One region of the Komagataeibacter sucrofermentans DSM 15973 genome, then DNA from elsewhere that is predicted to be linked to it. Evidence: riboswitches for the same ligand, from Rfam matches in the RefSeq annotation. Region 1 holds a riboswitch; the other holds the start of a gene.
What was found. A riboswitch is a leader RNA that binds a small molecule or an ion and turns the genes downstream of it on or off. The one in region 1 is predicted to bind cobalamin.
Positions count from the first base shown of each region.

Region 2: it holds a riboswitch for cobalamin, as region 1 does, so the genes downstream of both, R5N89_RS12960 (DUF1636 domain-containing protein) here and R5N89_RS06985 (hypothetical protein) in region 1, are expected to answer to the same signal.

Region 1 is NZ_CP137157.1:1,411,701-1,427,616, forward strand. It holds gene R5N89_RS06915 (aliphatic sulfonate ABC transporter substrate-binding protein) at 1-866, shown strand, start outside; gene fdhD (formate dehydrogenase accessory sulfurtransferase FdhD) at 1,298-2,101, opposite strand; gene R5N89_RS06925 (molybdenum cofactor biosynthesis protein MoaE) at 2,142-2,564, opposite strand; gene R5N89_RS06930 (MoaD/ThiS family protein) at 2,561-2,803, opposite strand; gene R5N89_RS06935 (NTP transferase domain-containing protein) at 2,791-3,420, opposite strand; gene moaA (GTP 3',8-cyclase MoaA) at 3,466-4,542, opposite strand; gene R5N89_RS06945 (FdhF/YdeP family oxidoreductase) at 4,557-6,860, opposite strand; gene R5N89_RS06950 (nitrate reductase associated protein) at 6,879-7,391, opposite strand; gene R5N89_RS06955 (DUF2474 domain-containing protein) at 7,447-7,596, opposite strand; gene cydB (cytochrome d ubiquinol oxidase subunit II) at 7,583-8,602, opposite strand; gene R5N89_RS06965 (cytochrome ubiquinol oxidase subunit I) at 8,606-10,039, opposite strand; gene R5N89_RS06970 (nitronate monooxygenase family protein) at 10,669-11,739, opposite strand; gene R5N89_RS06975 (hypothetical protein) at 11,736-11,924, opposite strand; gene R5N89_RS06980 (histidine-type phosphatase) at 12,053-13,318, shown strand; gene R5N89_RS06985 (hypothetical protein) at 13,849-14,169, opposite strand; cobalamin riboswitch at 14,304-14,547, opposite strand; cobalamin riboswitch at 14,667-14,912, shown strand; gene R5N89_RS06990 (hypothetical protein) at 15,281-15,775, shown strand; gene R5N89_RS06995 (metalloregulator ArsR/SmtB family transcription factor) at 15,840-15,916, opposite strand, start outside.
Region 2 is NZ_CP137157.1:2,737,726-2,753,641, forward strand. It holds gene R5N89_RS12935 (branched-chain amino acid aminotransferase) at 1-1,044, opposite strand, end outside; gene R5N89_RS12940 (NADPH-dependent oxidoreductase) at 1,186-2,034, opposite strand; gene R5N89_RS12945 (MDR family oxidoreductase) at 2,351-3,340, shown strand; gene R5N89_RS12950 (CbtB domain-containing protein) at 3,521-3,742, opposite strand; gene R5N89_RS12955 (histidine phosphatase family protein) at 3,835-4,440, shown strand; cobalamin riboswitch at 4,485-4,714, shown strand; gene R5N89_RS12960 (DUF1636 domain-containing protein) at 4,861-5,256, shown strand; gene cobW (cobalamin biosynthesis protein CobW) at 5,262-6,314, shown strand; gene cobN (cobaltochelatase subunit CobN) at 6,342-9,707, shown strand; gene cobG (precorrin-3B synthase) at 9,704-10,933, shown strand; gene R5N89_RS12980 (precorrin-8X methylmutase) at 10,930-11,571, shown strand; gene R5N89_RS12985 (precorrin-2 C(20)-methyltransferase) at 11,568-12,293, shown strand; gene cobJ (precorrin-3B C(17)-methyltransferase) at 12,290-13,051, shown strand; gene R5N89_RS12995 (cobalt-precorrin-6A reductase) at 13,168-13,911, opposite strand; gene cbiE (precorrin-6y C5,15-methyltransferase (decarboxylating) subunit CbiE) at 13,944-15,182, shown strand; gene R5N89_RS13005 (cobalamin biosynthesis protein) at 15,179-15,553, shown strand; gene cobM (precorrin-4 C(11)-methyltransferase) at 15,550-15,916, shown strand, end outside.

The sequences.
Region 1 (15,916 bases):
CGGATGAACTGGTTGTCGCCGACCAGAAAGGACAGCAGCGGGCTCTCATGGAAGCGGCTGGCGTGGAGCAGGATCTTCCCTTCAGGGTACGCTGGGTCGAGTTCGAGGCCGCATCTCCCCTTCTCCAGGCCCTCGGGGCCGGGGCGGTTGACACCGGCATTGCTGGTGATGGCCCTTTTTTCTTCGCATGGGGTGCGGGCATGCCGGTTAAAGCCGCGTATCTGATCCCGCCCCGTGGTGGCGGCCATGCCACCGCCATCGTCGTCGCGCCCGGATCGACCATCACATCCCCCGCACAGCTTTCGGGCAAACGGATCGCCACCGGGCGCGGTTCGATTGGTCACCTGCTCCTGCTCAGGCTGATCGCAACCGGCGGCATTCCCGCCCCGGCCCCGCAGATCGTTTTCCTGCAACCGGCCCAGGCAAAAGCGGCGCTGGATACAGGCCGCGTCGACGCCTGGTCCACCTGGGAACCCTACATCGCGCTGGAAACGATCGGACACAAAGGCCATATCGTCGTTGACGCGGCCGGCCTGACGCCAAATAACAGTTTTTTCGTCGCAACCACGGCCGCGCTGGCCCAAAAACGTCGGCTGCTGGCTACGTTTTACCAACGGGTTGCCCTGGCCTATGCATGGGGGCAGGCGCATCAGGCGCAGTATGCCCATATTCTTGCGCAGCAGACCGGGCTGCCTGAGGATGTTGCGGTCTCTGTCGCCCGGCAACTGATCGCCTCGCCAGTCCCGATCAGCGATGCCGTGGAACAGGCGGAGCTAATCACGCTCGATACTTACCGCAACGCTGGTCTCATCCAGCCCTCCGCGCCGCTGTCCGAGGCATTTGACAAGGATATCCTGAAACCATGAGCAGGGATCAGACACTGAACTGCCCCGGGTTTACCGGAGAGTAAAACTCCCGGAGGATGAAGCCCATGGTAGAGAAGCAGAAAACATCGCGTTATTCGCCTGAGTTCCGTGAGTGCAGCGTGCGTCCTGTGGTAGGGCATTGATCGATTACCCGAGCATATCGGTGGCCTGTCATGGATTGGTGGCAAGCCTGGCTGTTCGGGCGGCAGGGGGAAACACTCCATTGGGTGGATTAATACAATCACCGATTCCTGCTCGCACCTGTCGGCTACAGGCCTTCCGCGGAAGCCGAATGCGTTTTCCATGCAGATCAGAATAATCCTGATATCGCAGCCTGAGTGCTGAACAAATTGCTCTCCAGCCGACAATAAAAACGCTAGGCTCTTCTTCCGTAACACGTACGGTATTTTTATTTTTCGGTCCGGGTAATGCTATATGACAAGACGCGTTCCGCCACAGAACAGCGTCTGTTCATCCTGACGGGCAATGGCGATCAGGGTCTGGTTCATTGTTTCAGCCGTCCGGAACGCGCGGTAGGTCGGGGCGGAAATTGCAACCACGACGGCAATACCTGCCCGCACGGTCTTGAGCGCCATCTCGAATGAATACCGGCTTGTCAGTAGACAGAAACCCTCATGGAAAACTTCCGGGTTGCAAGCCCGCGCACCGATCAGTTTATCGAGCGCATTGTGCCGCCCCACGTCCTCCCGGATCACGTGGATATTGCCATTATGGTCTGCCCACGCGGCTGCGTGCACCATGCGTGTTGCTGCATTCAGCGTCTGCCACTTGCGCAGTTCATGTAACGCATTGCGTATTGCTGCCACCGACAGGCGCGGCCCTTCCCCCAACGGGGCGGCTGCGACCGCATCATGTTCCGGCACGGTCTCGCTGCCGCATATGCCACAGCTTGAATGGCCGGTCTGCAGGCGGGCATTACGGCGCATGAGTTGCGTCAGCGCCCTGCCCTTTATGGAAATATCAAGGATCAGCCCATCATCCGCTTCTGCAATGTTCACTGAACGGATCTCTGCAACCGAGCCGACGATCTGTTCGGTTATACAATACCCATAGGCGAAATCTTTCAGGTCTGCAGGCGTCATCATCATCGTGCCATACGGAAAAATCCCGTTGAACAGGAGACTGACCGGCACTTCTTCTGCCACATTCAGGCTGAATTTCTCATACGGGCGAGACAGGGAACTCACATCCAGCGGGTAAAAGAGAGCAGACATCACGGTAGCCTCAGGCATCAAGGGGGGCATTGTTCAATGGTCAGAGGGTGTGGCACGGCACCCATCCGGCCTCGCCGCTTGCATAATGTTCATGTTTCCAGATCGGGACGCGCTGCTTGATCTCATCAATAATGTAACGACAGGCGCCAAAAGCCGCATCGCGATGTGCTGCGGAGACGCCAATCCACACTGCCGTTTCACCTATGGGCAGGTAGCCCGTCCGGTGCATGGCGGTCGCACGGCAGATGGCAAAACGCTGTTTGGCCTCCTGCACGATCGCCTGCCCTTCCGTCAGCGCCAGTGGCACGAACGCACTATAGTCAATGCCGGAAACGGCGCGACCTTCATTCGTCTGCCTGACCCACCCTTCAAAGGAACAGAACCCGCCCGCTTCAGGAATAACGAGCCCCTTGCGCAGGGCGCTGATGTCCACCGGCGTTTCCGCCATGATGAAGTCGCTCATCCGCCTGTCACCGGCGGAATGAAGGCGACGTGATCGCCTTCGCGGAGCGGCTGATCCCATGGCGCGAATGCCGAATTGATCGCGACCCGCATGCGGGCCGGTTCAAGCGCAAAACCATAGGCGTCACGGAGTTCATCATACAATATGGCTGCCGTAGGGGCCGGGGTCTGTCGTATTTCGTGCGCCCGTCCGGCTTCATCCTGAAGCTGGGCGAAATACTGCAACTCTATAGTGAGCATTTTAGGTCCTGTTCAGAACATCCGAGGCGTTGCAACACCCGGTTGCGTTCATCAGGTGCATTTACATTTTCCAGTGCACCTGGTTTTTTTACTTCAAGGAGGCGAACCGCAGAACCGCCGAGCATCTGGCGCGGCCGAATTTTCTGGTCCGCCGCCTGCCTGTTCAGGGCGGCCAGTGTCGCCGGCTCCCATATCGTGCAGAGCGGCTCAGGCAGTCCGTCGCTTTCACTCACATAAGCCGTGGCGGCCTGATCCGCATTGCGTTCATGTGCAAGGGTGGCAAGCGTCGTATCATCCAGCATTGGCAGGTCGCAGGCGACGACAAGCCACGCCACATCCGGGTAAGCGATATGAGCGGACAGCACGCCGACCATTGGCCCGCCCCCGAGCATGTCCTTTGTCTCCCGCCTGTCCACAATGCAGGGATAGGACGCCCGGAGCGGGTCAAACTGCTGATCGGGACGTATCGAGACAAAACAACGCTTTACATGCCGCGCCACGAGGTCAAAAGCGCGGGCAAGCTGCGGGCGACCACCATAAGGCAGCGCCGCCTTGTCGTGCCCCATGCGCCGACTTTCGCCGCCGGCCAGCACCAGCCCATACAGGAACGCTGTCATGGCTCGTGCCCCGGTAAATATTGGGGTGTGCACAGAAAATCCACGTTATCCCCCGATATAATGCATTTCGATTTTTTCCGGCGCGGACGCCTTTTCCCCGCCTCCCGATAATGCGGGCGGGTGCGTGCGCTCCTCACTGTAGCGATCGCTCCGGTGGCGCCACACCCGTGAGAGGGTTGCCCGCAGCCGTTCATCAATATCGTCATTCCCACGCAGGAGCGGGCGCAGGTCCGTGCCTGCTGTGGCGAAAAGGCAGGTGTAGAGCTTCCCATCAGAAGACAGGCGTGCACGCGAGCACGCCCCACAGAATGGCGCGCTGACGGATGAGACGAACCCGATCTCCCCTGCCCCATCCACATAGCGATAACGACGGGCCACCTCGCCGCGATAGCGGGGCGGCAGCGGCTCAAGGGGCCAGCGTGCCGCGATGCGGGCGCGCAGTTCGCTGGAGGGCACGACATCGGCACGGTCCCACCCGTTGCGATTGCCCACGTCCATATATTCGATAAGCCGGACCGTCACGCCGGTATGCCGGAAGCGTGCCAGAATATCAGGCACGCCCGCGTCATTCACGCCCCGCTGGACCACGGTGTTGATCTTGACGCCGCCCTCAAAGCCTGCGGCACATGCAGCATCGATGCCCTTCAGCACGGCGGACAGGTCTCCCCTGCCGCCGCTCATATGGGCAAAAACGGCGGGGTCAAGACTATCGAGGCTGACTGTCACGCGCCGCAGCCCCGCCTGCCGGAGTGCTGGTGCAAAACGGGGCAGCAGGACGCCATTGGTTGTCAGTGCGACATCCTCAATGCCCGGCAGGGAGCTCAGGCGCTGCACCAGATCAGGCAGGCCGGCCCGCAGGAGAGGTTCCCCGCCGGTCAGCCGTATTTTGGTCACGCCCAGTTCGGCAGCCATGCGCGCGACCCGTTCGATTTCGTCAAAATCCAGCCGTTCCTTTGGTCCCAGAAACCGGAAGCCCTCGTGATAGGTGGCTTCGGGCATGCAGTAGGGGCACCGGAAGTTGCAGCGGTCCATGACCGAAATGCGCAGGTCGCGCAGCGGGCGGCCAAGCCGGTCAACAGGCGGCGCGGAACGGACCGCGCGGCTGTTCTGAGCGTCATCCATGGCCGCCTGCCCTGTCAGCCTGCAATCCGGATTGGCGGGGCGGATGCAACACTTTCCACCACTTTTACCGGGATGGATTTGGCTGCGGGCGTTCCGCTGATCTCGTCAAAATAGTCGAGCGGCAGCAGCGGGTTCAACTCGGGGTAGTATCCGGCAATGGCGCCACGCGGCATGGGGTAGTCGAGCACGTTCAGCCCATCGACATAGCGCCTGATCCCGTCATCGCTATAGGTTTCCAGCCCGATCACGTCCCCATTCGACAGGCCACGTTCGGCCATATCGTCCTTGTTCATGAACACGACAAGGCGGGTATTGTACACCCCACGATAGCGGTCGCTGTTGCTGTAGATGGTCGTATTGTACTGGTCATGCGAACGGATGGTGGCCAGGCGCAGCATGGCCGCATCCTTCACCGGCACGTTGACTTCCAGCCCCGGCAGCACAAGGAAATTCGCCTTGCCATTGGGCGTCTTCCATACCCGGCGACGGGGCGGGATATCGAGGTGAAAACCATGCGGATCTTTGATCTTCTCGGAAAAATCAGCATAGATTTCAGGATAGACCGCGGCAATCCTGTCCCGGATCAGGGTATAATCGACCATGTACTCCGCCCAGGGCGTGCGGGAGTTGGGCAGTGTTGCCATGGCCATGCGGCAGACGATTTCTGTTTCCGGCAATACGTGTTCGGTTACGGGTTCGAACACGCCGCGCGATGCCGTCACGTTTGACATCGCATCCTCAATGGTCACGAACTGCTCGCCAGCCTGCGTGCGGATGATTTCCGAGCGGGCGACAACCGGCAGGATCAGCGCGTCCCTGCCATGCACCAGATGCCCCCGGTTCAGTTTCGTGGCCACGCCAACCGTGAGGTTGAGGTTGCGCATGGCGGCGTAGGAGCGCTCCGTATCGGGCACGGCGCGGATGAAATTGCCCCCCATGCCGAAGAACACCTTTGCGGTGCCCGCTTCCATGGCCTCGACCGCTTCCAGAACGTGGTGGCCGTGTTCGCGTGGCGGTTCAAACCCGAACACATCGCGCACGCGGTCCAGATAGGCCTCGGTCGGTTTTTCATCAATGCCCACCGTGCGGTCGCCCTGCACGTTGGAATGCCCACGGATCGGCGCGATACCGGCGCCCGGCTTGCCAAAATTGCCGCGCAGCAGAAGCAGGTTGGCGACCTGCTGGATCAGGCGGGATCCTTCCTGATGCTGCGTCAGCCCCATGCCGTAACAGATGATCGTGGCATTGGACTTCATGTAGATATCCGCAATTTTGCGGATCTGTGCCTCGGTTATGCCCGAGATGCGGGTAATCTCGTCCCAGCTACAGCCCATGGCATCATCACGCAGGGCGTCCAGCCCGGCGGTGTGTTCATGGATGAAGTCAAGGTCCAGCACCTTTTCGCCACGTGCTTCGGCCTCAAACAGCGCCTTCATCATGCCTTTGAATATGGCCAGGTCACCACCGATGCGCACATGCACAAATTCGCTGGAAATCGGGGTCGAGCCGAACGTGCCCATCTGCAGCACATCCTGCGGCTCGGTAAAGCGGATCAGCGCACGCTCCGGCATCGGGTTGATCAGCACGATCGGCACGCCGCGTTTGCGGGCTTCAACCAGGTTGGTCATCATGCGCGGCGAATTGGTGCCCGTATTCTGCCCTATGACAAAGATCGCCTCGGCATGCTCGAAATCGCCCATGACGATCGTGCCCTTGCCAATGCCGATGGCAGGTGCCAGGCCACGGCTGGTCGGCTCGTGGCACATGTTCGAGCAGTCGGGGAAATTGTTGGTGCCGAATTCGCGTACGAAGATTGAATAGAGGAACGCGGTCTCGTTCGCCGTGCGGCCCGATGTATAGAACTCGGCCTGATGCGGGCTGTCGAGGGCGCGCAGGTGCTTGCCGATCAGGGCAAATGCGTCATCCCACGCCACTGGCACGTAGCGATCACTTTGGGCATCGTAACGCATCGGCTCGGTCAGGCGGCCCTGCATTTCCAGCCAGTAATCGCTTTTCTGCATCAGTTCGGTGACGGTGTATTTTTCAAAGAACTCGCGTGTCACACGCCCCTTTGTCGCTTCATGCGCCAGTGCCTTGGCCCCGTTTTCACAGAACTCAAGCGTCTTGCGATGATCGGGGTCAGGGAATGCGCAACTGGGGCATTTGAAACCGCCGGGCTGGTTCATGGCCAGCAGCCCGCGTGATCCCTTGACCAGCACGCTCTGTTCCATCAGCACTTTTGCGGTCGCCCCGGCCGCACCCCACCCGCCTGCCGGATGATGATAGGGTTTGTATTCGGGTGTTTTTTCGTTGCTCATGATCTTGACCCTCTTCCTTCAGTTGGGCTGGCGGGCGTGGGCGTGCGATATGGCTGCGGCACCGGGGGCAGAACCCACATCATGCAGCAGGCCAAACTCCAGCATCGCTGGCACGAAATTTTCGTTTTCATGCTTCGAGCGGGCCAGCTTAACCAAAGCAAATCGCTGGAGCGGCAGCAGGGCAGCCCATTGCGTGGCCGTAGGCGGCGCTATGCCATCAGCCTGTGCCTGTATTTTGACTGCCTCGGGCATCCGGCCTTCTTCGCGCCAGTCTTCCAGTCCGCGCACAGCGAGCGGGCGCAGCGGCTCGTCGCTGCGGGTTGCGATCAGGTGGGCGACCAGTTCGCGGTAGGTGGCCTGTTCGGGCACGGTTTCGCACGGCAGGTCGGTAAGCTTGCCCCTTTCCTCGCGCGTAAACCGGCTCCACTGGCGCAGGCTCAGTTTGATGCCGACGATGTCGAGCTTCTGCCGCGCGATCATGGGAATGCACCGCAGGGAGCCCGCGAAGTCACGTTCAAAGTCAAAAAGCATTGGACCAGATCCCGTATTGGAGGGAGGGAAATGTCGGGCAGCCATGCCGCCCGGTTTATTTGGGAACAATCAGGTGCAGCAGCGACGCCGCCCCGAAAAACACGCTGGTGCTCAGCGACCAGATCGCAACGAACCATGCAATCCGCACGCCGGTGCGCGAGGGTGCGTCATCGCCATTGCCCCGGACGATCTCAGTGGTACCCATCGGTTTCCGTCACCTTTCCGCGAAAGACGTGGTAGGAATAGATCGTGTAGGTCAGGATGATCGGCAGCAGGATGGCGGTGCCAATCAACTGGAAGAACTGGCTCGATGGTGGGGATGATACATCCCACAGCGTCAGGCCCGGCGGCACGGCATAGGGCCACACCGTAATGCCCAGACCGGACAGGCACAGGAAGAACCAGCCCAGCGCGCACAGGAATGGCCCCTTCGAGTGCCCCCGGCGCAGCCCCATGACAAACAGCCTGCCCAGCACGACAACCAGAACCGGCACGGGGGCGACGAATGCGATGTTGGGCCAGTCGGTCCAGCGGCGCAGGTAGGGTGCGTGCAGCAGCGGCGTCCACAGGCTGACCGCCACGATGCCGATGAACAGGCCCACGGCCAGCCGGGCGGCCCAGCGGCGGCATGATGCCTCCAGCACGCCGGTGGTGCGCCAGATCAGCCACGTCGCCCCTAGCAGGGCATAACCGCACATGACCGACAGGCCACACAGGATGCTGAACGGCGTGAGCCAGTCGAGCGGGCCACCGGCAAAGGCGCCATCCACAACCTTGATGCCCTGCACCACGCCACCGAGGATCGTGCCCTGACAGAAGGCGGCGATGGCAGAGCCAGCCATGAAACCGGCATTCCACATCCCTTCCCTGCCCGTGCCGCGTGTCATGACACGGAATTCAAACGCCACGCCGCGAAAGATCAGTGCCAGCAGCATCAGCACGATCGGCAGGTAGAAGGCTGGCAGCAGGGTGGCGTAGGCACCGGGAAAGACGCCGTACAGCACGGCCCCGCCCAGCACCATCCACGTCTCGTTGCCATCCCATACGGGGGCGATGGTGTTGACCATCACATCCCGGCGGTCCGGGTGGCGTTCAAGCGCGAACAGCATCCCGATGCCAAGGTCAAAGCCATCAAGCACCACATAGATCGAAATGGCGGCCACCAGAATCACGGCCCAGATTATGGGGAGCCAGTATGCGAAGTCCATCATGCCTCAGGCTCCTTTGCCAGTAGAGGGATCAATCACGCCCGGATGCATGCGGGCTGCCAGAATCTCGGTCGCGAGGGAGGGCGGGGTATCGTGCTCACCTTCCTGCGGCGCACGGCCCAGCATACGGACCAGAATGCCCAGGCCGGAGCCAAACACGAGCACATAGACCACCACGAACGCCGTCATTGAAAACGCCATGGAGGACAGGGCAACCGGCGATACGCTGTCAGACGTGCGCAGCAGGCCATAGACGGTCCATGGCTGGCGGCCGACTTCCGTCGTGATCCAGCCGCACAGCAGGGCCAGGAAGCCCGCAGGCGCCATGCAGAGTGCGACACGGTGGAAGACCGGGTTGGTGAACAGGGTGCTGTTGCGCCGCAGCCACAAAGACCACAGTCCCACCAGCATCATCAGCATGCCAAGTGCGACCATGATGCGGAAGGAGAAGAAGATGACTGGCGAAGGCGGCCGCTGGTCACGCGGAAAGTCCTTCATGCCCGGTACCTTGCCGTTCAGGCTGTGTGTCAGGATCAGCGACCCGGCCAGCGGCAGTTTCACGGCATAATCCGTGTGTTCGGTCTTCATGTTGGGAATGCCGAACAGCAGTTCGGGCGCATGATCTTCCGAGACCCAGTCCCCTTCCATCGCGGCGATCTTGGCGGGCTGGTATTTGAGCGTGTTAAGCCCATGCGCGTCGCCTGCAAGGATCTGCAGCGGGGCCACGATCGCCGCCATCCACATGGCCATGGAGAACATGACCCGTACCGGCTCGCTGGAAAACTTCCCGGCCTTGCGGGCCTTCAGCATATGCCACGCCCCCGTGGCCCCCACGATGAAGGCAACCGACAGGAAAGCCGCCAGACCCATATGCACCAGGCGGAACGGAAAGGACGGGTTGAAGATGATGGCCAGCCAGTCAGCTGGCATGAAGCGCCCGGTGACCGGGTCTATGGTGTAGCCGCGCGGCGTCTGCATCCATGAATTGGAGGACAGGATCCATGTCATGGAAATCAGGGTGCCGACCGATACGCAGCATGTGGCGGCAAAATGCAGTTTGCGCCCCACCTTGTTCATGCCGAACAGCATGACGCCGAGGAAGCCTGCCTCAAGGAAAAAGGCGGTCATGACTTCATAGGACAGCAGCACGCCGGTAATCGGCCCGGCCTTTTTGGAAAAGATCGACCAGTTGGTGCCAAATTCATACGACATGACCAGTCCCGACACGACGCCCATGCCAAAGACGATGGAGAACACCTTGATCCAGTATCGGTAAAGGTCAAGGAATACGGGCCGTCCGGTCTTGAGCCACAGCCCTTCCAGCACGGCCAGATAGGCCGCCAGCCCGATGGAGAAGGCCGGAAAGATGATATGAACGCCTACGGTAAAGGCGAACTGAAAGCGCGCCAGAAGGAGTGCGGGGTCATGTGCGTACTGCATCGATACTTTCCAAAACTTATGCGAGAGAAATAGAAAATAGAAATAACTTCTCGGCATAGTGGTCCCGCAGGCATTGTACCGGCCTGAAAGGCTGGTATTGTGCTGCGGTGTCGTGGAAATGGTAGTAGATCAATCAGGCATATGACGTCCAAGAGGCATTATACATAAGATCATAAGCAGTGCTTATGATCGCATCATTTATAGGAGATGTATGGTTATATCAAAATATAGACAATCAGAAATATTGATAACCGATCACGCGATATTTGGCGGATATCCCCTGTTTTCAGGCAGGAGGCAGTCTCCTCCCGCGACCTGATTATTCATTCTGGATATAATGTGGGTTAGGCAGGCCTGATCCAAAGACCTGTTATGTCTGCATCCCTGAGCAGATGAAATTGAATACGAAAGCCTGTTTGATAGCATCAAGACATCATCTGGCGGTTTTGTTCCGATCCGAACTTCCGGAAGAGTGAGTGCCCGCACGCGACTTTTTTCGCCACGTCCGCGTTCGGTGTTCCGTCGATCGATCAGGGTCAGACCACTTTACGGCATGATCCTGATGTCATGCCAGTTCTCTATGGAGGATTGGAATGAGCAGGCTGCCGATGCTGAGCCGCGAGAAGCCATTATGCCAGAAGACAGCGTGCCTCTTGCAGTTCTTCCTTCAGTTTGCCCATAAGCTGATCTACTGGCATGGCCCGCGCCATAGGGGCGCCCTGACCGGCCCAATAAGCACCAAAACCACTTTCACCACAGTTTCTGGCAGCTTTGTTGAGTGTTTTCCCCGCATCATAAGTAATGGGATAATCGGGAGCCGGTGGAATACCGACACTGTCATTCAGGCTCGTAAACCGGTTTTGAAGACAGCGCGCCGGCCGTCCTGAAATGAGGTCGGTCATGCGTGTATGAAACGCGGCAGGCCCTGCCAAAGCCGTTCGGTAATCTTCATCCGCGCCTGTCTCCGGGCAGAGAATGAAAGCCGTGCCCATCTGTGCCGCGACGGCCCCCAGGCCAAGGGCAGCCGCCATGCCTGCTCCATCCATGATCCCGCCCGCGGCAATCACCGGAATGCGGCATTGGCGCACAAGGAGGCGGGTCAGGGCAAATGTTCCCAGAGCATCGTCGTGACCCGCGGGATCGAAAATGCCACGATGGCCGCCCGCCTCGATCCCCTGCGCTACAATCGCATCCATTCCTGCGGTCTCGGCGGCGCGGGCTTCGTCCAGGCTGGTTACTGTTGCCAGCAAAACAGCGCCTGTTGCCTTCAGGGCCGAAACCGTCTCAGGCGAAGGAAGCCCGAAATGGAAACTGACGACCGGCGGCTTCATATGCAAAAGCATATCGAGCATGTCCGGATCATCATTGAAGCTTCGGTAAATGGGATGCAGTTCGGCTGGCGGAACCGCACTGAACTCGGTAAACAGCGGTTTCAGCCAATCCAGCCATGCTTTGTTGCGGACAGGGTCGATTTCCGGCGTCTTGTGCGCGAACAGGTTAACGTTGAAGGGAGCGGTCGTCTGCTGTCGTATCTGGCAGATCATCTCACGCGCGGCGGTGGCGCTGGCAGCCCCTACTCCGACTGAACCAAGCGCCCCGGCCTGAGACACCGCAGCGGCAAGGGCCGGAGTGGACACGCCTGCCATCGGCGCCTGCACCAATGGAATTGTAAGGCCTAGCTGTTCAGGCCAGTTCATCATCGTTTCCCATCGCGCGAGCCGGTTATCTTCCTGTCCTGATTGTAGTCCATAGCGTTGATTCCGGTATTCAAAACCATATCATCACGCCTTTTTCCCAGCCCGGCTTCATGCGCCATGAAGTTCTGGTCCGGCAAGCCATGCCGCGATGGCACGAAAAAAGAGGCCGCATCTTGCACGACGGCCATACTCTGCATGCCCCCAATGTCAGAAACAAACCCATTTGCCTGATCAAAGCGTATAATGTCCTTTTTGGGAGCCAGCCTGCCTGTGTCATAAAGGCACAGGCCTCCTCTATCCTGGATTATATGCCCAGATGCGCCATCTGTTTCGCTGCCTTGTCGCCATATCGTACATCATGTTGCACACTACAGTCGCGCAGGCGGCATCATTGCCACCACAGGCTTCCAGTCCCGTGCTGGAGCGCGTGGTGCTGATCGCCCGGCACGGCATACGCAGCCCCACCCACCCCATTGCGGAACTGGATGCCCGAACGCACCGGCAATGGCAGGCATGGCCGGTGGCACCAGGTGAACTGACCGAACACGGCCAGCGTGACCTGTCGCTGATGGGGATGGCGTTGGGGCAGTATTATCGGGAGGCGGGCGTGCTGCCCGCGCAGGGATGCAGGGCCGGGGAACTGGCGGTCTGGTCTGATGCGGCCGACCGGCGCACGCTGCAGACCGGTGACATCATGGGTCATGCCATGATACCGGGTTGCCCCGTCACGCCCGGTAGCCTGCCGCCTGGCGTGCATGACCCGGTTTTCAACGACCTGCCCGGACAGGCCAGTTCCACCTTGCGGCAAGCTATCATGACCGACCTGTCAACCGCACTGGCGCGGGACAGGAACACACGCCCCCCCAGCGTACGTCTGGCGCAGGAAATGGCTCAGGCCATAATCCAGCCTGCCGGATGCACCTCCGGCCTGCCCTGCTATACCGCGCCGGACCGGGCTGTATGGTCCAACAATGCGCCGCACCTGTCTGGCGGCCTGTCACAATCTGCCGAGGTGGCAGAAAACATGCTGCTGGAATATGCGCAGGGCATGCCGTGCGCGCATATCGGCTGGGGACATCCCGCCATGCGCCATGCCATTGATACCTTGCAGCCCGCCCATACCTATGCCAGCCAGCTTCTCCGTCGCCTGCCTGCCGTGGCGTTCCCACGGGGTCATATTCTGGCTGGCATGATCATGGATCTGGTGACAGGCAAGGCCGTGCGCGAACCCAATGGCGACATGATCGCTGCCACCACGCCAGTTATCCTGTTTGCCGGGCATGACAGCACACTGGACATGCTGGCAGCGATTTTTGGCCTGAACTGGTCGTTTGCGGATATGCCAGACCCAACCGGTCCCGACACCACGCTGGGGTTCGAGACGTGGCGCATGCCGAACGGGCAGCGTCAGGTAAGGGTCGTCATATTTCATCAGGCATTGGATGCACTGCGCATGGAACAGTTCGTGGCGATAAAGCCCGACATACTGACGCTGCAGGCGTGTCATCATGAACAGGATGATCGTTGCACGATGGACAATTTCACACGGATTTTTAACGACCGCTTTAAAACCGGCAACTGAAATGAAGCTGATTTTTCAATGCCGACGGGGAGTGAGCAGGACCTGAAGGGATAAGCAGACGGCAAGCGTGTCCTTCACACACTGCCATGCGATCCCCTCCCCTTTCTTCTCGATAAATGCCGCCGACGTGACGCCCCGTAAGGCGGACATTCCTGAGGTCAAGCCGTAAACCATTGCCTGCACATAAAGAATTTGACATTGCTTTCTTGTATAGCGTAGTGCATATTTTTGGGTATATATCGGCGAACACGAGCAGGTGGAAACCTTACCAAGCTCCTGAAAAGTCGGTCGTAGATTGTCTGGAGATATGGCCGGTTAAAGCAAAAGATTTCTGGAATTGATAAAGATGCGCGCATAAGTCAGGAGAGGAAAAAATTGTACTCCCAGTTTATTACTGTTCCAAATATTGTTCGACTTATAGCCATAATTCTTATCTCTGCAGGTTTATGGACCAAATGGTGAATACATATTTTATATTCCCATAGGATGATTTTTATAGAAATCATCCTCAAAAAGTATATTTTTGGGCGCTATAAACATTTCCCGGCCAGTTTTCGGCGCAATTTCTGGCCACTGGCTGTCAGGCGGGCGCGCTCCATACCCCAGCGCGCGGAACAGCCACCTGCAACAAACCCCATCAATACGAGGGATGCGCGCACACTTCCTTCATTCAGCAAGGTTCCGTAGCCGCCATCCTCCGGCAAAGACAGGATTGCCTGCTTTTGGAAAGGGGTCAGGGTTTCCGATCCGAAATAGGACCGACTGCCCGCCATGTGCTGATCGCCGATAGTATATGATCTCATTGTCCAGTCTCCCGCTAAACGCATTTTGCGGAATTTCATCCGCAGCATGTGTCGTCACCTTGTGAATTTTTATAGGCTGACAGAAAAACGGGAGTCAGGTTGCGAAACGCGAAGAGATCAGGGCAGCGTGTGAAACAGATGACATGATCGATACTCCGTCTACCGGGCACCCCGCCCGACAGAACTGGCTGGATCACAAAGGCAGGTCTCCTGACTTGCGGGTCAATGACAGCGGTTCCATCTTCCCAGCCTGTTCCCCAGGCCAGTGACCGGTCCTGTTTCAATCAGGACGCACGATCCGCTCTCTCTCCGCTCACAGTTGCGGGGGCAGTCGACGACTTGTTCCCGGGCTCCGATCAGCCCTGCCGGAACGCACGGCGTTCCCTATTAACCCGTTCGCACGGGGCCTTTGAGGTAGCGCAGTCTGACGTATGGCTGACTGTAGTGCAAGTCTGGCAGCTTCCCGCCAGGGTGATGGCCACCATGCCTTTCGGATCGCTCAAAAATCTGTATTGCATAAGTCCTGTAACCTGTCGCATAGTCCATCCGACTATCAAGTCGATGGTGCCGTGCAAGCGGATTAATAGGGAACGCCGTATGCTCTGGCGGGGTCTGTGATGATCCGGGAGCCAGTCGGTGGCTGCGCCCGCAACTGTAGGCGGTATGTAGCTGGATCCGGTCATCTGATGAGAATCAGGTGAGTCACTGCGTGCAAGAAAGCAGGCGGGAAGACAGGACCATGCTGCCATGACCCGCAAGCCAGGAAACCTGCCATCGTCGCAAATCAGGCCAACCGGGCGGGACCGACCGGTAGCAGGAGAACGTCAGTGACCTGTCCATCCGCAGATTGGTGCCACCGCAATTGCGGCATCATATCCGAAACATTTTTCCGTTTTCGGATGCATGCCGGATATATAACAAAAAAACTTCTATAATGCCGTCATAATGCAGCAGGTAGTCAGTGTGCTCTACTGCCGATTATCGCTTTTTCGTCAAAGCCAAAGCGGAAAAGTTGATGGCAACCATGTACGAAACAGATCCCGTCGGCGCGATACACACACTTGCGCCCATCTGTCCCGAACAATCCCATGGCTTGCAGTTGCGCACACGTACCAGTCCATTGGCTTCCAGCTGAACGCGGTAATCCGGTTATGACGCAATGCGTGAATGCATTGCCTCCCAATTAAGTCCATGTCCGTTTGCAATGGTCAAAAAGATGACGTCTCCCGTTCCATCGCCCGAATTCATTCTGATACAGCAGCGTCGGCGCCGCCGATCAATTTCCATGTCCCGCCTTATGGAATGCGCACCCCGTCGCGAGGACGTGCTGAAAGCGGTCGCTGGCACGCCCGTTTGCGTTCCCAACCCTGAAGAAGCGATCCGTGCAGATGGGTTTTCCACATTCCTGCATATAGCCCCGCCAGTCAGCGGACTGCCGATCGTTTTACGGGATCGGGGCGACTATCTGGAGGAACTCTTCTCGCCCCTGCTGCTGGAGGCTCTGGCCCATGTCGATGCAGCTTGCGCAATATCAGACTTCCACGAGCCAGAAGCGCCAATGACTTTGCTGCAAGCCTATATTTCCGCGCAATGGACTATCGGCGCGCGTGATGCCGCCATGCACCTCTATGGTTTGCCGGGTTCAACCGCATAAGGCCTGCCCCCGGGCAGTATTTTACGCATGCCCGGGTCATTAAATGTGCTTCGTAAGGGTCACATCAGAAACGGCCACCACTCCAGAGCCCAACTGTCAGTTCCCCTTCGAGATAGGTCGTTTCCGTACACGTCAGGCCTG
Region 2 (15,916 bases), 1.3 Mb from region 1:
CTGGATGCCGATCAGGGCATTGCGCAGCTTTGCGGTGACCGGGCCAATGCCCGCGCCATCGCCAATCACCGCCTCACCCTTATGGCCGCGGAAGCGCCCGATGGGCGAGACCACCGCCGCCGTGCCGCAGGCGAACACTTCCTTCAGGCGGCCTGAGGCGGCATCAGCGTAAAGCTGGTCGATGGCGTAAGGCTCCTCGCGCACGGTCAGGCCCATCTCACGCGCAAGGGTGAGTAGCGAATCGCGGGTGATGCCACGCAGGATGGTGCCGGTCAGCGGCGGAGTAGCAACAGAGCCGTCATCGAACACGAAGAACACGTTCATGCCGCCCATTTCCTCGATCCAGCGGCGCTCCACCGCATCGAGGAACAGCACCTGCGCACAGCCATGGCCCTTGGCTTCCTGCTGGGCCAGCAGGCTTGCGGCATAGTTGCCGCCGCACTTGGCCTCGCCCGTGCCGCCGGGGGCGGCGCGACAGAAATCGGACACCCACACGCTCACCGCTTCCGCCCCGAAATAGGCGCCCACGGGCGAGGCAATGACCATGAACAGGTATTCCGACGCGGGCTTGACGCCAAGGAACGTCTCGCTCGCAATCATGTAGGGGCGTATGTACAGGCTCTCATCGGGGTTGCCTGGCACCCAGGCATGATCCACGCGCACAAGCTGGCGCACGGCCTCGACAAACACGTCCTCGGGCAGTTCCGCCATGGCAAGGCGCGCCGCCGATTTGCGGAAGCGCGCGGCATTGGCCTGCGGGCGGAACAGGGTGATGCCCCCTTCCGCCGTGCGGTAGGCTTTCATGCCCTCGAATATTTCCTGCGCGTAGTGCAGCACGGCGGCGGCGGGGTCGAGGGTGAACGGCGCATAAGGCTGCACGCGGGCGTCGTGCCACCCCTTGCCTTCCTGGTAGCGGATCACGACCATGTTGTCGGTAAAGACACGCCCGAAACCGGGATTGGCCAGAATTTCCGCCCGTCGCTCGGGTGAGACCGGGGTCGCGGTGGGTGAAAGCGTGAAGGGAAGGGAAGTGGCGCTGTCCATAGCCGTTATTTCTCTTTCATCATGGCGCTGGCGCGCCATACGGAGCGCGCCCCTGCCCGCCTCAAGCTGCGGGCAACCACATCAGAAGTTCACCAGAACATTGCGCCGGTCAACCCCGCCCCGTGCGCATGCCCCCTGCTTTTACGCCTTGCCCAGCACAAAACCCAAGGCGCGCAGGGCGGCAGGCAGGCGCTCGCGGCCATGAAGCGCGCCGATCTCACCCAGTCGCGCCACCACGCTTCTGCTCCAGTTCCGCGCACCCGCACGGCTGGCCTCAAGGCTGGCATCATAGGCCCTGATGCCGGCTTCATCCGTGGCGGCGGGGCTGTAGCGTTCCTCATGCAGCACCATGGCCTGTGGCAGGCGCGGCTTGATGGCGGTAGGCTGCGCGCGGTCAGGGTAGCCCACGCTCATGCCAAACAGCGCAAATGTCCTGGGCGGCAGGCCAAGTTCGGCGGCAATGGCCTCGGGCTGGTTGCGCACCGCGCCCACGTACACGATTCCCAAGCCGTAGGATTCAAACGTCGCCGCTGCATTCTGCCCCGCCAGCGCCGTATCCACCACGCCGCTCAGGAATGTATCGAGGCAGTCCAGCCCCGGCAGCGCGTGACCCTGCGCGTGGCCCACATGCTCCAGCCGCGACAGGTCCACCACCCACGCCAGGAACAGCGGCGCCTGCGCGATGAACGCCTGATCGCCCGCTATTTTGGCCAGCCGGGCGCGCCGCGCGGGGTCGCGCACGGCAATCACGCTCCATGCCTGCAGGTTGCATGAACTCGAGGCCGACTGGGCTGCGGCAATCGCCGCCTCCACCACGCCTTCGGGCAGGGGGGCGGGGCTGAAATGCCGCACGGAACGATGCGCCATGAGGCTGCGCGCCACCGGGCTTTCGGGCAGCGGTTTTTCAGGCGGCTTCGTGCCATAACGGGCCTGCCACAGCGCGTTCATGGAGGACTGGGCGGAAAAGGAAGAAACGGTGGTGTCGGACATACGCATGCCTCCTGCCTGTGCAATGCTGGCTGAAAAAGCAGCACACCACAGCGCAACAGGGACAGGTAGCGGGGCGATATCACACCTGCCCTGCGCATTTTCATGCAACCGGCCGACCCATGGCAGCAGTGCCCCCGAACCCCTTTTGCAGATGGTCCGATTTTTTGGAAATTCGTTTCCAGATCAGCTATTTATTGCACATTATCCATCACGTTCATGCGAAATCACATGGCTGTAAATAGGAACAGACACCCAGACGGGTCATGAAGGATACAGCACCCCCCTGTTTTCATTACCAGCAAGGAAACCCGTTCGCATGTTCGAGGCCCTCATGATCCGCCACGCCGATGGCGCGACCACCACCCGGCTGGAACAGGTCGACCCCGCAAGCCTGCCACAGGGCGATGTGACGGTCGAAGTCGCGCAGTCCAGCCTCAACTACAAGGATGCGCTGGCCATGACGCGCGGGGCGCCGGTTGTGCGGCATTTTCCCATGATTCCAGGCATTGACCTTGCTGGCCGTGTTCTCCACTCCGATGACCCGGTCTTCCGCCCCGGCGATCAGGTTCTGGCCACCGGCTGGGGACTGGGGGAAAAGCACTGGGGCGGCATGGCTGGCATGGCCCGCCTGCCGGGGCGGTGGCTGCTGCCACACCCCGCGGGCCTGTCGGGGCGGCAGGTGATGGGCATTGGCACGGCGGGCTTTACCGCCATGCTGTGCGTCATGGCGCTGGAGGATGGCGGGCTGACGCCTGCCTCCGGCCCCATCATCGTCAGCGGGGCGGGCGGCGGCGTGGGCGGCATGGCCGTGATGCTGCTGGCGCAGTTGGGCTATCAGGTGGTGGCGGTAACGGGGCGGGCGCAGCTTCAGGCCTATCTGACCAGCCTGGGTGCTGCCGAAGTGCTGCCACGCGAAGCCCTCGCCCCTACCGGCAAGCCGTTGGAAAAAGCACGCTGGGCAGGCGGGATCGACGTGGTGGGGGGCGAGGCGCTGGCCACGATGTGCGCCTCCATCACGCAGGGCGGCACGGTGGCGGCCTGCGGGCTGGCCGGGGGCATGGCCCTGCCGCTGACTGTGGCCCCCTTCATTTTACGCAATGTGCGCCTGCAGGGAATCGACAGCGTCATGTGCCCCCGACCGCGCCGCATGACGGCCTGGGCGCGGCTTGCGCGTGACATCGACCCCACACGGCTGGACAGCATGCTGCATGACGCAACCCTGGCCGAAGTGCCCGGCCTGGCCCCGCGCCTGCTTGCGGGGCATATAAGAGGGCGGACCGTTATCCACCTCACCAATTCAAAATGATAAAAGTTTCTGGGTGCCGCCTTTTTTCAAAAAGGCGGCGTTCTATCGAAGCTTCTTGAAAAAATCTTCGCCAAGAACTGCTGCTTTCAAAAGTCGTTCAGGCAATAAAAAACGGCAGGCGCAATGGGCGCATGCCGTTCTTCACATCAGGCCATGCGGGGCGGATGCGCCCCGCGCCCCTTAGTGGCAGGGGAAGCCGAGCAGATGACGGCCGTCATGCACGAATTCATGCACGTAATGGCCAGAAACGAGCGAGGTCGCGCCCTGCTCCGCGCCAACGAAGTAGATCAGCAGCGAGGCCAGAACCAGCCCGAACACGCCCCACGGCAGCAGGTCGCGCACGGGAATGGCAACCGGCGGGGCGACAATATTGGCGGACAGGACGGATGTGTCTTGGCTCATGCTGAAAACTCCATGGATCATGCTCGATCCGGAGCAGTATGGCATGACAGGGCGGCTTGCAATGCCCTTGCCGTGTAACCGGATCAGCCGCCATGCTTTCAAAATCAACCGGCAAGGTCAATCATCCATTGCTCGCCCCACCCTTTCGGGCCACGCAGGGCAGCATGAACCAGACCCTGACCTGCATCGCCCTGCCTGCGCCTGATGAGTTGCGCCGGGGCGTCATTCCGGCACGCGATGCTGCCCCCATCCTGCCCGCAGGCTTCATGGCCCGCCTGCCGTCGGCCGATCGCCTTTTTGTGCCACCGCCCCTGAACAAGACCATCGGAACCGATGCCTGCGAGGCCGTGCCCGCCCTGCAGGCGGCCGATATGGGGGCGTGGCACGGGCTTTCGCTCAAGGTTCTCCCCCCTGCCGACCTCACCCGCTGGGTGGGAGATGCCGGTTTCGCGCCACCGGGGGGTGAAAGCCGCGACTCGCTGCTGCGCCGCGCTGGCACATGGCTGGCCGCACTCCCCGCAATGCCAGCGCGCATGCTGGTGCTGGCCGATGCCACGGTCATCCGCGCGCTTGCCATCGCGGCCCTCGGCGGTGACGGCGCCATGATGGCGCGGCTCGATATCGCCCCCCTCACCCGCACGGTGCTGACCCGCCACGCCACATGGCGTCTGGCCACCAGCGGCGCGCCCCGGCCCTGAGGGCACGGGCTGGCATGCGGCTTTGACAGCGCGGACCGCAATCGGCTAAATCCGCCCCTGATGGTTCCCCCACAGGGAGAATAGGGAAGACGGTGCGCCACTCGGCAATGCCGTCGCTGCCCCCGCAACTGTAAGTGGTCGAATCCGGCCCGGTGCGTGCACCGGTCCCGCCACTGGTCCCTGAGGGACCGGGAAGGCCGCCGGATATTGAGGGTGTGGCCCGCCACGCCCTTCGCCACAAGCCAGGAGACCTGCCATCCCCGCCCGCGCGGGACAGATGACCGTTTCGATCGCATGGCTGGCGGGGTGCCCGGCACGCGACTGGCCACCACCTGGCAATCTGCTGCCGGGCGGGGCATGACCGCGCACCCCGCTTTTTGTGCTGCCCGCCCGGCAGCGCCGCGAAAGGGCACGGACCAGATGACCACTTCCCCCCAGCCAGACACGGCACCACCGCCCGTGCACCTGCATGTGTGCGTAACCTGCCGCCGCGGCCTGCCCGCATCGGACAACCCGCAGGGCAGGCAGTTGCACGATGCCATGCAGGCACTGGCCAAAGGCGATCCCGACATTGTGGTGCATGAAGTCGCCTGCCTTGCCGCGTGCAACGACGGCTGCACCGCCGTTATCGCGACACCGGGCAAATGGGGCTGGCTACTGGCCAATCTCGGCCCGGAAAAGGCCGATGACCTGCTGACCTACACCAAAGCGTACGCCGCCTCGGCCAAAGGCACCGTCATGCCTTCGCGCAGGCCCGCAAGCCTGTCGGACATGGTGCGCGGCCGCTTTCCCGCATCCCTCTTTTCCGGAGTCTGACCGCCATGAACACGTCCGCCACGGCCCGCGCCAAAGTGCCCGTTACCGTCATCACCGGCTTTCTGGGCGCAGGCAAGACCACGCTGCTGCGCCACGTGCTGGCCAATGCGAAAGGCAAGCGCATTGCCATCGTGGTCAATGAATTCGGCACGCTGGGCATCGATGGCGACACGCTGCGCGCCTGCGGCGTGGAAGGCTGCACCGACGAGGATATTGTCGAACTGACCAATGGCTGCCTGTGCTGCACCGTGGCGGACGACTTCCTGCCCACCATGGAAGCCCTGCTCGACCGCGCGACCCCGCCCGACCATATCGTGATCGAGACCTCCGGCCTCGCCCTGCCCAAGCCGCTGCTCAAGGCGTTCGGCTGGCCCACCATCCGCACGCGCATGACCGTTGACGGCGTGGTGACCGTGGTCGATGGCCCCGCCGTGGAAGCCGGCCGCTTTGCCGATGACCCCGAGGAAGTCGCCCGCCAGCAGGCCGCCGACCCCTCGCTCGACCACGACAACCCCCTGGCCGAGGTGTACGAGGACCAGCTCCTGTGCGCGGACCTGATCATGCTCAACAAGACCGACCTCATGACGCCCGCGCAGGCCGATGCGGTCGAGGCCGCGATCCGCGCCGAGATCCCGCGCGCGGTGAAGGTGGTGCGCGCCACCGACGGGCAGGTTGACCCCGCCGTGCTGCTCGGCCTCGATGCGGCGGCGGAAGATGACCTTGCCGCCCGCCCCTCCCACCATGATGCCGAGGGCGGCGAGCACGAGCATGATGATTTCGAGAGCTTCGTGCTGCCCATCCCCGAGCAGGACAGCGTGGAGGGCTTCATCACCCGCCTGCAAAAACTGGCCGAACAGCACGACATCCTGCGCATGAAGGGCTACGCCACCGTGCGCGGCAAGGCCATGCGGCTGGCCGTGCAGGGGGTTGGCAGCCGCTTTCGCCACCAGTTCGACCAGCCCGTGCCCAAGGATGGCCCGCGAACCGGCACCCTTGTGGTGATCGGCCAGAAGGGGCTGGACCAGGCCGCCATTGCAGCGGCCCTGGCACTGGCGTAAGGCAAACGGCAGACGGGGGGCCGAATCATGCACCTGCTGGCACGCGAGGTCCGCACGCTCGATGAGGCCGATCAGGCCGAAGACCTCGGCCACGCCCCGGCTGATATCGTGTTCCTGTCCTTTTCGGACAGTGACCTGCTATGCCTCAACGCCGCCCATGCGGCAGGGGCCGCGCCCGATGCCAGCCTGCGCACCGCAACGCTGTCCCGCCTGCGCCACCCCATGTCGATCGACCTGTATGTGGCCGACACCATCATGGAGTCGCGCTGCGTGGTGGTGCGGCTGCTTGGCGGGCTGGAATACTGGCGCTACGGCGTGGAGGAACTCAGCCGCGCGTGCCAGCAGGCGGACATCCCGCTGGTGCTGCTGGCAGGCGACGGGCGCGACGACCCGCGCCTGGCCGAACGCTCCACCGTGACAGAGGCCATCCGCACCCGGCTCGACACCCTGCTGCGCACGGGTGGGGCCACCAACACCGCCACCGCCCTGCGGCTCATGGCCCATATTGCAGGGCGCGGGCCGGATGATGGCGCAGGCCCCGAACCCCTGCCACCGGCAGGCGTGCTGCATGCGGCCAATCCTGCCCTACCCTTTCGCGCCATGGTGGTGTTCTACCGCGCCCATCTGCTGGCTGCCGATATAGCCCCCATCACGGCACTTGCCGCTGAACTGGAGCAACGCGGCATGGGGGCGGAGCTTGTTTATGTCTCCTCCCTCAAGAACCCGGAATCGGCGGCCTTTGTCGCGGCACGGCTGGCGGATATGCCGCCCGATGTCATCATGAACGCCACCTTCTTTTCCGCGCGCGGGGCGGCGGACAGCCCCTCACCGCTGGATATGCCGGGCGTGCCGGTGCTGCAGGTGCAGCAGCCCGGCATTGCCCACGGCCTGTGGCGCGACAGTGTGCGCGGCCTGTCGCAGGCCGACCTTGCCATGCAGGTGGTGCTGCCTGAACTCGATGGTCGCATTCCCGCCTTCCCCATCTCCTTCAAGGAGGACACCACCCCCGGCCTGCCTGCCCGCCACGTGCCCTACACGCAGGGCATTGCGCTCACCGCCGCCCGCGCGCTGGGCTGGGCGCGGCTGGGGCATGAGCTACCTGCCCAGCGGCGGGTGGGCATCATCCTGTCCGACTATCCCGGCGCGCAGGGTGCGCCCACCGGGCAGGCCGCCCATGCCGTGGGGCTGGACAGTTTTGCAAGCCTTGAACACATCCTGACCCTGCTCCACGCGGCGGGCTATGACACGGGTGACATACCCACGGCGGACCAACTGGCACATACGCTGGCCCGCGCGCCTGCCACCGCGTTTGTATCGGTTGCGACCTATCGTGCGTGGCTTGAGGCCCTGCCGCAGGCATTGCGCGACCAGCTTGCCGCCTGCTGGGGCGCGCCAGAGGATGACCCCTGCGTGCGCGATGGCCGTTTCACCCTGCGCCACCTGCACGCAGGCCACATCCTGATGGCGCTGCAACCCGACCGGGGCACCACAACCGACCGCCACGGCGGCTACCATGACCCCGACACCCCACCGCGCCATGCCTATGTGGCCTTCTACCTGTGGCTGCGCCACGGCTGCGGGCTGGACGCCATGGTGCATCTGGGCACGCATGGCACGCTGGAATGGCTGCCGGGCAAGGCGGCAGCCCCTTCGGCCACGTGCTGGCCCTCGGTGCTGGTAGGGGGCATGCCGGTGATCTATCCCTTCATCGTCAACAACCCCGGCGAGGCAGCCGCCGCGCGGCGCAGGCTGGGCGCCGTGACCATTGGCCACATGACACCGCCCATCGCGGCAGTAAGCAGCGCAGGGGCCGATACGGGCGAACTCGAACGCCTGATTGATGAATATGCCGCAGCCGACGGGCTCGACCGCAGGCGGGGCGCCATCCTGCGTGGCGAGATCCTGCAACGCGCGGATGATCTGGGCCTGCTTGATGAAGGCGGCATTGCCCGCGCCGATAACGAGGATGAAGCCCTCGCCCAGCTTGACGCCTATCTGTGCGATGTAAAAGACCTCCAGATCCGCGACGGGCTGCATGTCTTTGGCCGCCCCCCCACCCGGACAGTGGAACTGGCCCATGCCATCGCCCGCGCCTGTGGCGACAGCGCGCCCGCCGACCTGCCCACCCGCCTGCACGCCTGCGGCGCGGCGGAGGCAGCCGCCCTGCTCGCAGCCCTTGATGGGCGGTTCGTGCCCGCAGGCCCGGCAGGTGCGCCCACCCGTGGCCGCGCCGACGTGCTGCCCACGGGGCGCAACCTGTACGCCATGGACCCCCGCGCCATTCCCACCCGCTCGGCGCTGGTGCTGGCCGAGCGCACGGCAGCCCTGTTGCTGGAGGAACACCTGCAGGACCAGGGCGAGCCGCTGCGCGCGCTGGTGATCGACCTGTGGGGCTCGGCCAGCCTGCGCACGGGCGGCGAGGACCTGGCGCTGGCCCTGCTGCTGATGGGCGTAAGGCCGGTATGGGATGGCGCATCGGGGCGCGTAAGCGGCATCGAGGTCATTCCCATGGCAGCGCTCGACCGCCCGCGCGTGGATGTGACGCTGCGCCTGTCCGGCCTGTTCCGCGATGCCTTTCCCGGCCAGATCGCGCTGTTCGAGCAGGCGGTGCAGGCCATTGCCGCCCGCACGTTCGAAGCCCCCGACCTCAACCCGCTGGCCGCCAGCACCGCAGGGCTTGAAGGGGCGGCACGGCATACCGCCACCGCCCGCATGTTTGGCACAGCCCCCGGCAGCTACGGCACGGGGGTGGAAGACGTGCTGGCCAGCGGCCAGTGGCATGAACGTGACGGGCTGGGGCAGGCATGGCTGAATGGCTCGGCCTGGACCTATGGCGGCGGGCGCGAGGGCCAGCAGGCGCCAGACATTCTGGCCGGGCGCATGGCGCAGGCGGGCGTGCTGCTGCATGTGCAGGACCATGCCGAAACCGATATTCTGGAAAGCGTGGACATGGCCACGCATGAAGGCGGCATGGCCGCCGCTGCCCACCTGCTGGGCAATACGCCCCGCCTCGTGCATGGCGATACCTCCCGCCCCGAGGCCCCCCGCCTGCGCGGCACGGTGCACGAAGTAGCCCGCGTGGTGCGCGGGCGGCTGGCAAACCCGGTCTGGCTTGCGGGCATGCGCCGCCACGGCTACCGGGGGGCAGCCGAGATCGCACGCGGCGTAGAGGCGCTGCACGGCTTTGCCGCCACCGTGCCCGCGCGCTTTGACCGACAGTTTGATCTCGCCTTCAGCCGCCTGCTCGATGACCCGGAGATGGACGCCTTCTTGCTTGAAGCCAACCCCGATGCCCACGCCACCATCCGCCGCCTCATGGCCGATGCCCTGCGCCGCGACCTGTGGCGGCCACGGCGCAACAGCGCTGGCATGTTGCTGGACCCCGCGCCATGACCACGGCACCGTCCGTGCGCGGCTGGTGCCCCGGCCTGCACACCCCCATGGAGGCCGCCGATGGCTGGCTGGTGCGCGTGCGCCCGCCGCTTGGCCGCCTGTCCGCCCCGCAGGCCCGCATCGTGGCCCGTGCCGCACGCACGCATGGCAACGGGCTGATTGAACTGACCAGCCGGGGCAACCTGCAACTGCGCGGCCTGACACCGGACAGTGCGCGCGCCTTTGCCCGCGACATGGCTGAAGCGGGCCTTGCCAGCGCCGATGCCGCAACCGAGGCGCGACGCGCGCTGCTGATTTCGCCCCTTGCAGGCATCGACCCGCAGGCGGCACCCGATGCCCCCGCCATCATCGAGGCACTTGATGCCGCACTCGCCGGGGCCGAAACCCTGCGCGGCCTGCCCGCCAAGTTCGCAATCGCGGTGGAGTGCAGGGGGTATGTGCCCGCAGGCAGCCTGCGGGCCGATATTATGGTCCGGGCAGGCAGGGATGGCTGGCTGGTCCTCTGCGGCACGCGCGCCCTGCCCTGTGCCGCGCAGGATGTGCCGCCCGCCGTGCTGGCCCTTGCCCGTGCGCTGGCCGATATGGGCGGCCAGCCCCGCCCGCTGCGCAATCCGGCCCTTGGCGCGCAGGCCTTTGCCCGGATCGGGCGACTGGCCGCCACACGCGCCGCAACCACGCCCGCCCACGCGCCCGCCTGTCTGGCCGGGCCGCTGCCCGGTGGCGCGATGGGGCTGGTCCTGCCGCCCGGCCCCATTGGCGCCGATCTGCTTGCGGACGTAGCGCAATGGGCCGAACAGTCTGGCAATGGCCAGATGCGCGTGGCCCCCATGCGCGCCCTTGTTATTGAAGACTGCGCCACGGCTCCGCCCCTGCCTGGCCTGATCACGCAGGCAGATGACCCGCGCCTGCGCATCAGCGCGTGCATCGGCGCGCGCGGCTGTGGCTGTGCTGCGCGGGACGTGATTGCCGATGCCACCATGCTGGCCCCGGACCTGCCAGCCGGGGCCACGCTGCATGTGTCAGGCTGCCCCAAGGGCTGCGCCCATCCGGGGCCAGCCGACATCACGCTGGTGGCACAAGTGGATGGCTATGGCCTGTGCCCGCATGGCCGGGCGGCTGATACGCCTGTAGACAACGGGCTTTCGCTGGCACAGATACAGCACATCGTGCGGGACTGGCCCCGCAACCTGACCACGCCACGGAACGGGAGAACCCAACCGGCATGACCGCGCAAACGGAACCGTACGACTACATTCACGACGGGGCGGCGATCTATGCCCGTTCCTTTGCCATCATCCGTGAAGAAGCCGATCTGAGCGGCCTGACCAAGGCCGAGGCCCGCGTGGTGGTGCGCATCATCCACGCCTGCGGCATGGTGGATGTGGCGCAAGCCGTGCGCATGTCGCCCGATTTCGTGGCCAGCGCGCAGGCGGCGCTGCGGGCGGGCAAGCCCATATTGTGCGATGCCAACATGGTCGCCCATGGCGTCACGCGCGCGCGCCTGCCAGCCGATAACCCGGTCATCTGCACCCTGCGCGACCCGCGCACGCCAGAAATTGCGAAGCAGATCGGCAATACCCGCTCGGCCGCCGCGATGGATCTGTGGGGCCATGACCTCGCCGGCGCCGTGGTGGCCATTGGCAATGCGCCGACCGCCCTGTTCCACCTGCTGGAGATGATCCGCGCAGGCGCGCCCCGCCCGGCCGCCGTAATTGGCATGCCGGTAGGCTTTGTGGGTGCCGCCGAATCGAAGGAAGCGCTGGCCGAATTCGGTGACCTGCCCTTCATCATCGTGCGTGGCAGGCTGGGCGGCAGCGCCATGGCGGCGGCCACCGTCAACGCGCTGGCGAGTGACACGGAATGAGTGCCGGCCGCCTGTCCATCCTTGGCATGGGACCGGGTAACCCCGAACTCATGACCCTCAAGGCCGCGCGCCTGCTGCGCGAAAGCCCGGTGGTGGGCTGGTTCTGCCGCCACGACCGCCCCGGGCATGCCCGCCAGATTGCAGGCGACATGATTGGCCCCGACGCCACCACGCTGCGCTTCGCCTACCCCTTCACCACCGAGATTGCGGTCAGCGACCCGGCGTACCTCATGCGCATGGGCCAGTTCTATGATGAATGCGCAGCCCGGGTCGCAACGCACCTTGAGGCCGGGCACGACGTGGCGCTTTTGTGCGAGGGCGACCCGTTCCTGTTCGGCTCGGCGATGTATGTGTTCGACCGGCTGCATGAGCGCTTCGAGAGCACGGTGGTGCCCGGCATCACCGCCATGAGCGGCTGCTGGTCAGCCGCGCAGCGCCCGATGGTGCATGGTGATGACGTGCTGTGCGTCATCCCCGGCACGCTGGATGAGGAAGCGCTGGTGGCGTGGCTGGAAAAGGCCGATGCCGCCGTCATCATGAAGCTGGGCCGCAACCTTGAAAAAGTACGCGCCGCCCTGCGCCGCACGGGGCGCGAGGAACGCGCGATCTATGTGGAACGCGCCAGCCAGCCCACCCAGCGCTGCCTGAAACTGACCGAGATGACGGGGCCTGCCCCCTATTTCTCCATCATCCTCGTGCCGGGGCGGGAGGATGCGCGATGAGCGGCCGCATATTCGTCGTGGGCCTTGGCCCGGGTGCCGCGGACCAGCGCACGCCCCAGGCCGATGCCGCACTCGCGCAGGCTACCGACCTGATTGGCTATGCCCCCTATGTGGCCCGCGTGCAGGCAGGCCCCGACGTGGTGCGCCATGCCAGTGACAACCGCGTGGAGCTTGAACGCGCCCGGCATGCCATTGAACTGGCACTGGCAGGGCGCACGGTCGCGGTCGTGTCGGGTGGGGATGCGGGCGTGTTTGGCATGGCGAGTGCCGTGTTCGAGGCGATTGACCACGGCCCCATTGCATGGCGGGGGGTGGAGGTTACGGTCATTCCCGGCGTGTCTGCCGTGCTGGCCGCCGCCGCCCGGCTGGGCGCGCCGCTGGGCGGGGATTTCTGCGTCATTTCACTGTCTGACAACCTCAAGCCGCAGGAAGTGGTGCATAAAAGGCTGGCGGCGGCGGCGGAGGCAGGGCTGGTGATGGCGCTGTACAATCCGCGCTCGAAAGCCCGCCCGCACCAGTTGGGCGAGGCGTTTGCCCTGCTGCGCACCATCCTGCCCGGCACCGTGCCGGTCGCTTTTGCCCGCGCCATTGGCCGCCCGGATGAGCGCGTGATCCTGACCGATATTGCCCATGCCAACCCCGAACAGGTGGATATGAGCACGCTGGTGCTGATTGGCTGCCCGCTCACCCACACCATTGCGCGCGCAGACGGGGAAAAATGGCTCTACACCGCGCGGCGGGTAGAAAAAACAGAATAAAAGTTTTTGGGTGCCGCCTTTTTTCAAAAAGGCGGCGTCTTTTCGAAGCTTTTTGAAAAAAGCTTCACCAAAAACTTCTTATGATTCCAGGGTTTTTCGTGAGCAGGTTTTCCACATCATTCCGACAGGCCTTCCAGCCACATCATGGCAGCAGTGGCATCCGCCACCGTCTCGGCCGGGGCCACGGGGGGGCGATCGACCATAATCACGTCAATGCCCAGCCTGCGGGCCGCCGCGAGCTTGGCTGCGGTTGCCGTGCCACCGGAATTCTTGGTCACGATCACATCAATCCGTTCCCGGTGCAAAAGCGCTTCCTCGCCCGCTTCATCAAACGGGCCACGGGCCAGCAGCAGCCGCGTGCCTGCAGGCAGCAGGGCCGGGTCGGGCGCATCCACGCAGCGCAGCAGCCAGTCATGCGGCCCCGCGTGGTGAAAGGGCAGCAGATCCTTGCGCCCCACGGTCAGCAGCACGCGGCGGGGTGTGGTGCCCAGCGCGCGGGCTGCGGCCTGCATGTCGGGCACGCGGGTCCAGCGATCGCCCGCCACGGGTGCCCAGCCGGGGCGTTCCACGCGCAGCAACTTCACATGGGCCTGCGCGCAGGCGGCCACCGCATGGTGGCTCATCTGCACGGCAAAGGGGTGGGTGGCATCAATCACCGCTTCGACATGATGGGCCACAAGCCACGCCCGCAGGCCATCCACGCCGCCAAAGCCGCCAATGCGCACGTCAAGCGCGGGCAGGACCGGCGCGCGGGTAACACCTGCGAGCGAGACGGTGACCGCAAAGCGGTCCGTGCGCTGCTCCAGCGCCGCGTAAAGCTGTCGGGCCTCCGTCGTGCCGCCCAGAACCAGAACCCGCATCTTTTCCTTCCTGCTGCTTGTAAGGCCACACCATGAGCACGCCATGGCTGCATGTTATCGGCATTGGGGAGGACGGTGTCGAGGGCCTGCCCGCCGCCACCCGTGCCCTGGTTGCGGGGGCGGAACTCGTGGTGGGGGGCGCGCGCCACCTTGCCCTGGCAAACACCCTGATAACAGGTCAGACGCTGGCCTGGCCGCACCCGCTGGCCGATGGCATTGCCACAGTGCTGCGCTGGCGGGGCAGGCGCGTGTGCGTGCTGGCCTCTGGCGATCCGTTCCTGTTTGGCATTGGCACCACGCTGCGCCGCCATGTGGAACTGGCCGAGATGATGAGCCTGCCCGCGCCATCATGCGTGGCGCTGGCGTGCAACCTGATGGGCTGGGCGGAGCAGGATGTGAGCGTGCTCTCGCTGTGTGGCCGCCCGATGGAGGCCGTGGCCCCTGCCCTTCAGCCCGGTGGTAGGCTGGTCGTGCTCTCGGCGGATGAACACACGCCCCACGCCTTTGCCCGCTGGCTCGATGCGCGCGGCTTTGGTGCCTCCGTGCTGCATGTGCTGGGTGCGCTGGGCGGGTCAAGGCAGAGCCACCACACCGCCACGGTGGCCGAGACCGCCCGCGCTGAAGGGGCATTGCCACCCCGGCTGAACCTGATGGCGCTGGAGGTCGTGGCTGACCGGGATGCGCAGGTCATTCCGCTTGCCTGCGGCCTGCCTGATGACATGTTCGACCATGACGGACAGATCACCAAGCGCGAGATCCGGGCCGTCACCCTCTCGGCCCTTGCGCCACGGCGGGGCGAGATGCTGTGGGATATAGGCGGCGGCTCAGGCTCGATCAGCATTGAATGGATGCTGCGCCACCCGGCCAACCGCGCCATCGCCATTGAAAAATCAGCCGAGCGCGGCGCACGGATTGCCCATAACGCGCTCACCCTTGGCGTGCCCGGCCTGCGCGTGATGGCGGGCGAGGCCCCGGCCATTTTGCCCCGCATGGAGGCCGAAGGGCTGGATGCGCCCGATGCCATTTTCATTGGCGGTGGCATCAGCAACCCCGGCATGCTGGAGGCCGCATGGCAGGCCCTGCGCCCCGGCGGGCGGCTGGTGGCCAATGCCGTAACGCTGGAAAGCGAGGCTGCGGTGATGGCCGCCCACGCCCGCCGGGGCGGCACGCTTACGCGCCTGCATGTGGAGCGGCTGGAGCCGATCGGGCGCTTTCACGGCTTTCGCCCCGGCATGACCGTGACCAGCTACACCGTGGGCAAACCGGCATGATCGTGGCCGGTCTGGGCCTGCGCAGCGGGTGCGATGCGCAGGCACTCATTGCCCTCGTGCTGGCCGCACAGGAACGCTGCGGCAGGCAGGCGGACCTTGTGGCCGTGCCCGCCTTCCGCTACCGCGAGGCCGGCGTGCAGGCCGCAGCCCGTCATATGGGGCTGGCGCTGCGGGTGGTCACGCATGATGAACTGCTGGCCGCCCAGCCGCGCTGCATCACCCGTTCTGCCCGCGCGCAGGCTGCCATAGGCGTGGCCTCGGTGGCGGAAGGCTGCGCGCTGGCGGCGGCAGGGCCGCACTCAAGGCTGATCGTGCCGCGCCTGACGGGCAGCGGTGCAACATGTGCCATGGCACAGGGAGAGGATGAATGACCGTACACTTCATTGGCGCAGGCCCCGGTGCCGCCGACCTGCTGACCCTGCGCGGGCGCGACCTGCTGGCAAAATGCCCGGTATGCCTGTACGCAGGCTCGATCGTGCCGACCGAGATGCTCGCACACTGCCCGCCCGATGCACGGCTGGTTGATACCGCGCCGCTCACGCTCGACCTGATCGAGCAGGAATATATCCGCGCCCATGCGGCAGGCCAGGATGTGGCGCGGCTGCATTCGGGCGATCTATCGGTGTACAGCGCCGTGGCCGAGCAGATCCGCAGGCTCGACCGCAACAATATTCCATGGACCATGACCCCTGGCGTGCCCGCCTTTGCCGCCGCCGCCTCGGTGCTGGGGCGCG